DNA from 3 places in the Leptospira johnsonii genome. Region 1 is predicted to be linked to each of the others. Evidence: riboswitches for the same ligand, from Rfam matches in the RefSeq annotation. Region 1 holds a riboswitch; each other region holds the start of a gene.

The links. Region 1 has a riboswitch for cobalamin ahead of LPTSP_RS06500 (TonB-dependent receptor). Riboswitches for the same ligand answer to the same signal wherever they lie in the genome.
Region 2: another riboswitch for cobalamin. It lies ahead of LPTSP_RS01395 (CbtB domain-containing protein); the one in region 1 lies ahead of LPTSP_RS06500 (TonB-dependent receptor).
Region 3: another riboswitch for cobalamin. It lies ahead of LPTSP_RS13090 (hypothetical protein); the one in region 1 lies ahead of LPTSP_RS06500 (TonB-dependent receptor).

The regions. Positions count from the first base shown of each region.
Region 1 is NZ_BFAY01000007.1:233,194-235,461, reverse strand. Features, by position in the region: gene lsa26 (surface adhesion protein Lsa26) at 170-910, opposite strand; cobalamin riboswitch at 1,170-1,344, shown strand; gene LPTSP_RS06500 (TonB-dependent receptor) at 1,373-2,268, shown strand, end outside.
Region 2 is NZ_BFAY01000005.1:25,968-28,235, reverse strand. Features, by position in the region: gene LPTSP_RS01400 (SDR family NAD(P)-dependent oxidoreductase) at 37-891, shown strand; cobalamin riboswitch at 967-1,150, shown strand; gene LPTSP_RS01395 (CbtB domain-containing protein) at 1,290-1,472, shown strand; gene LPTSP_RS01390 (CbtA family protein) at 1,463-2,268, shown strand, end outside.
Region 3 is NZ_BFAY01000011.1:887,258-889,525, reverse strand. Features, by position in the region: gene LPTSP_RS13095 (LIC_13355 family lipoprotein) at 1-832, opposite strand, end outside; gene LPTSP_RS13090 (hypothetical protein) at 867-1,388, opposite strand; adenosylcobalamin (AdoCbl) riboswitch at 1,580-1,706, opposite strand; gene LPTSP_RS13085 (flavin monoamine oxidase family protein) at 1,946-2,268, shown strand, end outside.

The DNA.
Region 1 (2,268 bases):
GGAGTGGCTTCTCCCACTAACCCGCCTCCACCACCCAAGATCTGGGTGGGGTCGGCTTCGAAACTACGTTGGAGTTCCAACATACGACGCCAACAGAACTCTCTAAAATAAAAAAGCCGATGAGGTAACCCCGACATCGGCCTTCTACTTAATAAAACCTTAATGTGAATTATTGGGTTTTGCCGGTAGGTTCCAATGCTCCTGCAGGAGCTTTGAAATTGATCTCATAAATATCATAATGAGAATCTCTCCAACCTGTTACATAAGCCACAGAAACTCCTAAGAAATATCTAAGTCCGAATTTTAGAGCGTTTGTAGCGAAGGCTGCGATCTCTTCGTCGGTGACTGAGAAAGGATGGACTTTATTTCTGGTCTCGTCCAGATATAATCCTTCCCAAGTCCCTATCGCGGTTCCCTTATATTCTAAACTTAGAATACGGCCTGTAACGGAAAAATTCCTTTTTCCTCCGGATTTGGTTTTGCTTACGATCTTATCGGGAAGACCCTTAGGAAGCGATTTCTCTTGAAGTTGTGCTCCTACAACTTCGTAATCGGAAGACAATGCGATTGCTTCGAATCTGTGGATCCTATATTGGACCAAAATTTCTTGGTTTAAATTTTTACTTAAGAAATTTACAACGTCTGCATTTTCAGGACGCACGCTGAATTCGATCTTTTGTTTTGCCGGAACAAAACATTCGTCCTTCATTTCGTCGCAAGCTTCTGAATCGTTTATTGTATAAACTTCTAAAAGACCTTCGTAGGATTCGAAAATGACCCCTCTGCTTTCGAATTGGATCAATTTGGCAACTGTCCAACCCTCGGAATAAGTTCCGGCCGCGGATAAGGATGAGGTAGTTAAAAGAAAGATCCCTAATAGAAGAAATCTTAAGGATGGAATTCGTTTCATTCGAGTTCGGTGCTCCCTGTTATGTAGGTAGACCCGAAGGAGTTTCCTTTGGGCCACGAATTCGTGAATCCTTTCCGGTTTTTATCTTACATCAAGAAAATATTTCTTTGAACGGTTGAAAATGTTGGAACTCCAAAAAGGGGTTCAAGGGGCCGCCTCCTCACTTCGTTCGGATCGGGCTGCTCCGGGCTCGGACAAATGTCCTCGCACTTCGTGACTAAAGCCCTTCGCATCCCGAGCTCCTTTTTGAGATTGCCCCTCCAAGTCGGGTTGGGAACCTGGTCTTGCTAGTAGATCTGAAAAGGGAATCCGGTGAGAATCCGGAGCTGTACCCGCAGCTGTAAACGCCAAAACGATCGGACAAAACCACTGTCGAAAGACGGGAAGGGTCCGAACCGGGCGTGAGTCAGAAAACCTATCCGAGCTACTTTCAATACTATGGCTTTCGGGAGTTAAGGCCTCATGCACAAAAGACCCAAACGAATCGGTAAGATCCTTCATCTAGGGCTCTTTCTATTTTCCATTCAAATATTTTCCCAAGAGAACCAAAAGACGGAGACTTCCACTGTAAAAGTGGTGGGAAAGACCAGCTCAAATTCTCAACCCGAAAATTTCAGAAAGAATCCAACTGGTTTCCAAACTTCCATTGATCTGGACCAATACAGTGCACGTTATACGAATCTTCCCGACGTTTTAGAAAGAGAAGCAGGAGTCCGGATCAGAAGATACGGAGGACTAGGTTCTTATTCTACACTTTCACTCAGAGGGACGAATCCGAATCAAACCAGGATCTTTATAGACGGAGTTCCCTTTAATAATGCGCAAGGAGGAGAAGTAAACCTAGCAGATCTTCCCTTCGACAATTTACAAAGTATAGAAGTTTACAGAAGTGGTGCACCTGTCGGATTTTCAGGATCTGCAATCGGTGGAAGTGTAAATTTAGTCACAAGAACGGGATCGGGTCCGCCTAAAACTCGAGTAAATATAGGTGCTGGAAGTTTTAATACTGGAAAGGGTAGCATAACGCATACAGGGACTTATGGCGGGATCGGGACCAGTGTATTCTTATTGGGAGAAAAATCGGACCAAAACTTTTCTTATCTAAACAATCATGGAACCTTGCTCGTTAATCCTTTGGATGATACGATTGATAGAAGAAGGAACGCACAATACGAAAGGACTTCCGGTATGCTCGGACTCAGTGGGGATATCGGAGCTACTAAGATCAAATTTTGGAATGATCTAAATTATAGATTCCACGGAATTCCAGGTCCTGCAAGTAACCAGACCCAACAAGTACATCGCAGATATCTTAGAAATACTTCCTCTCTTGGAACGGATACAAAAGGTTTGTTCGA
Region 2 (2,268 bases), on a different contig from region 1:
GGGAAATCTTGCCCGCATCGAAGAGAATTTTTCAACATGTCATTCAGCAGATACAAAGGTAAAAAAGCATTTATAACAGGTGGTTCCGCAGGCATAGGCAAAGGAATTGCAATCGAATTAGCGAAGGCAGGAGCAAGTGTAATCGTTTCTGCCAGAGGAAAATCTAACTTAGAAAAAACAGTCCAAGAATTGAAGGCTGTTGGAGCTCCAACAGCAGTCTTTGGATACGCAGTTTTGGATGTGTCAGATAAGAAAGCTTTAGAAAAAGAAGCCAAAAAGGCAATCCAAACCTTAGGAGGATTAGACCTTTTGATCTGCAGCAGCGGTTTTGCAAAAGCAGGAGAAGCTTCCGACCTAGATGACGAAGTTTACAGAAACCTAATGGATGTGAATTATTTTGGACATGTGAACAGCGCACTTGCATTTAGCGACCATTTTGCCAAACAAAAAAGCGGAGAGATCGTATTCTTAGCCTCTACCTTGGCATTCTTTTCCATCTATGGTTACGGAGCTTATTCAGCGAGTAAGTTTGCGATCGTAGGTTTTGCACAAGGTTTCCGCCAAGAGATGATGCTTCATGGAGTGAAGGTAAAATTATTTCTTCCACCTACTACAGACACTCCAGGTTTGGAAAAGGAGAATACCGACAAACCTGAATTGAGTAAGGAAATAGAAATGGGTTCCGCATTAAATAGAGTGCATTCGATCATTTCTGTCGCAAAGGCAATTCTGAAATGGATCCCGAATTCAAAATTTATCGGATACACAGGCTGGGATTCTTGGCTCCAATATTTTCTATTCAGGCATTTTCCAGAATTCAGTATTAAACTTACGGATTCGGAATTAAAAGCGGCTCAGTCCAGACTGGACAAGAAAAAACAGAAAGTATAAGCGTTGTGCATATATTTTTATTCGATCGCGAAATAAAAGGCTATACAAAATTACTCAACTAAATAGATCCTAAAATTTCAGACAATTTTTGTAGGAACATAGATGGTCTCATCTATGGGAAGACGGTGCAATTCCGTCACGGTACCCGCCGCTGTAAGAGGGACAAAAGGCACAAGATGTCACTGGGTGTAAAACCTGGGAAGACGTGCTGAGTAGGACGATCTCGAGTCAGAAAACGACCTTACAAAAATCCTGAAGCTACGTGATCCAGTCTCGGATGTAAGACGGGCCGTAACTAAACTCAAATTAATTTTGTTCGTACGATGCTTAGGCGCAATCTTTTGTACCTAGATATCGTTTATATCTTGTTAGGTGAAGATCTCTTAGGAGGGATTTTTATGCGCTCGATCTCCGTTTCGAAGGATATTTCGAGAGCCAGATTATGGCTTCGAGGTTCTATTCTGGTTCTATCCGTATTCCTTGCCTTTTCTATGATCTATGTAGTAGGCCTGGAACCCATGGTGTATTTGCACGATACTTTCCATGATATCAGACATTCCACGGGATTTCCATGCCATTAAGATCAGGATTTTCTGATCTTTTAAAGACCGGATTATTAGTCGGCCTAGTATCCGGTTTCGTTTTGGGGATATTGGTTTGTGTATGGAATCTTCCGCTGATCTTAGAAGCAGAGAAGTTTGAATCCAAATCCAAATCCAAATCCATATCCATATCTGAAAATTCAAATACTGGCAAAACGCATATCCACTCTAATGGGCATGGAGAAACTCATTCCCATGCGAAAGCACAGACTAACACTTCCGATGAAATTGTGAGCGGAGGTCTTTTTCAAAAGAGAAATTTGGGAACTATCGTCGGCTCTACTCTATTAGGGATTTCTTTTGGAGTTTTGCTCTCGATCTGGATTGCCTTCTTTCCTCTAAACGGATTCTTTGAAAGTCTATCCTTATCCAAGGCAATCATCCTAAGTATTCTATTTACTATCGGAGGATTTTTAATCTTCTTCGGGATCCCATTTTTAGGACTTCCTCCCGAATTGCCAGGTAGAGCCTCGGGTGCTTACGACTATCCGGAAAGACAGGCCTGGTGGTATCTTTGTGTCGGTTCTAGTTTAGCAGGCGCATTGGGGTCTCAGACCATTCTATCTTATTTAAAAATTCGTAATCTATTAAAATGGACCTTAGCAATAGTAACGGCCCTATTTTTTGTAGGTTTTCCCTTTTACCTTGGAGTTCCTAAAATTTCCGAGGACTTTGCCGCGCCGAAAGAATTAAGAATTCAATTCGAATATACAACCCTTCTCACAAATCTGATCTTCTGGTTCTTATTATCGTCTTTATTTTTTCTACTCTGGAA
Region 3 (2,268 bases), on a different contig from region 1:
TTATCGATTTAGCGATGACTCCGTCTATATCAGGGCCTCCGTCAAAACTTCCTGCAGGAGTGGGAAAGGTGGATTGTCCTTTCGCATTCAATAGTTTAATAAACTTGAATCCGTTTGTTTGTAGATTGGAAAGCACTGTAGAATCGCATCCATTTGCAAATCGAGCATCTACCGCTAGATCGTCTAGATCGAATGGATCTCCACCTGCGTTTGCAACAAATGGATCCGGAAAAATTTCCGTAGGAGTGAGTGGATGAGTAACCATATTCCAAAGTACAGGATTTGCTCCTCCAAAACGGATCCAATCCGTAGGATCCAAACTGGCAGGGCTTGCAGCTCCGGTATATTGAGGATTAAACCCGCAATAATTTGTCCCGTCTAAGCTAACCTCTACGATTATAGGTTCTATAAAATAATTGATAGAAGCTTGTTGTTGGAAACCGTTCTCAAAAACGATAAAATCAATCCCTGTACCGTTAGTCACAGTTGCTCCATTCCAAGAAAGGATCAGAAAATTATTCGGGTCGGTAGAACCCATTGTATAAACGTCAAAACCACCCGTATTCTGTCCTCCTCCACAAACCCCGTTGATTGCTTTCTCAGGATCTTTGTATAGGACGCTAGGATTGCTGCCAGGTGCACTGACTACAGTATTTGCTAAAAGATATTCAGGGTCTATACTTGCCGGAGGGCAACTTCCAGAATTCGAAAGGGAATTTTGTCCGGTTAATAAAAGTCCAGTTAGATCAGTGCTGCTTCCGGAGCCATCACAACTTATGAGAAAGAGAAAAACAAACATTCCAAAAAACGCGAATTTACTTATTTGTTTCATACGTTGTGACTCTCCTTTCGCAATTTAGATCCGATTATGGGATCATGTAATTCCAGCCGAATCCATTACAGCCGTTCGTCTTTAAAGCAGAAGAATCACTAGTAGCAGTATCACTTTTTGCTTCTGCTAAAGTATTCTTTCCATATACGATTTGGCAATAATCGAAACAGCGGCTCGCACTAGAAGGGCAAGAATTACTACGAATTGCAGTCCAGTCTATTCTTCCGAATTTACTAGGATTAGAGGCATCATCTGCAGACGCTTGGTAATAAAGTTTTCTATTGGCGCTATCTATTTCAACGACGGTTAATTTTTGCATTCCTTGCTCGATCCAAGATTGAGCAGTTATAGCTGCGGTACCATAAACTGGTCCATCGGCTCCACCGGAATAGTAGCCTACTTGCCAAGAACCGCCAACTTCAATATAATTAGCTTGGACCAGCGCAGCGATAATCGCGCTATTATCAGACTCTGACTTTTCCGTTTCAAAACAAGCGGTGTTGATTAACGATAAAGCGAATAATATGATTATCGCTTTTGTCCTGAATTTTCTCATTTTCTCTCCTGGTTCTGCCGGATATCGCAGAAAAAGAAAATAAAAGCAAAATAACGTTAGTCGATCATTGATCTTACTAAGATCCGAACGATTTGGTATTTGCGGTGGTTTTCTTTTTCCGTTCGAGAGCCCCGACATTTTAGCTTTCGGGGCCCCATCGCAGAAGCGCGGATGCGCTAAAGAGCGAGATTTACGATACTCCCCAACCTCGAGGTTTCAGTATCGCGGGGAAGATCTGGCTTATTCCGTTTAAAACGGACATCACAGTTGCGGGTCAGCGCGGGATTTTCACCCGACTTCCTCCCTGAAAGCGTAATTCCAGGTTTTGGTTTAGCACTTCCCCTGGCAAGGGAAAAACTATAAGGATGCAAAAGCAGTCTATTCCTTGAAATATCCAAATAAATCGGCGATATTCTAAACATAAGAACGATTCGAAAGGCTTCGGTACATAATTTCAGATCGATGTGACATTCTACTCCGCAAAAAATTCGGGAAAGATCTTTCATAGACCGAAAATAAAAGAGAGAGTTCTAATAAAACTTCTAAAGAGGAATCCGATGAAAATTACCCGATCCACTTTTCTAAAAGCCGGAATTTTAAGCGCCGCAGCTTTGTTGGGAAGTCGTAAGGGAAATTTGTTCGCTCAGAATACTAACGCAGGAAAAAAGGTGATCGTACTTGGCGGAGGACTTTCTGGACTTTATTCGGCATACCTATTAGGAAAAACAGGAAGTAAGGTAACTCTGATAGAAGCTACAGACAGAGTCGGAGGAAGGGTTAGATCTATACAAGATCCTTCCGGTCATGTGGTGGATCTGGGGGCGGAATGGGTTTCTTCAGAAGACAAAACAGTTCGCAGTTTAGTTAGAGAACTTGGATT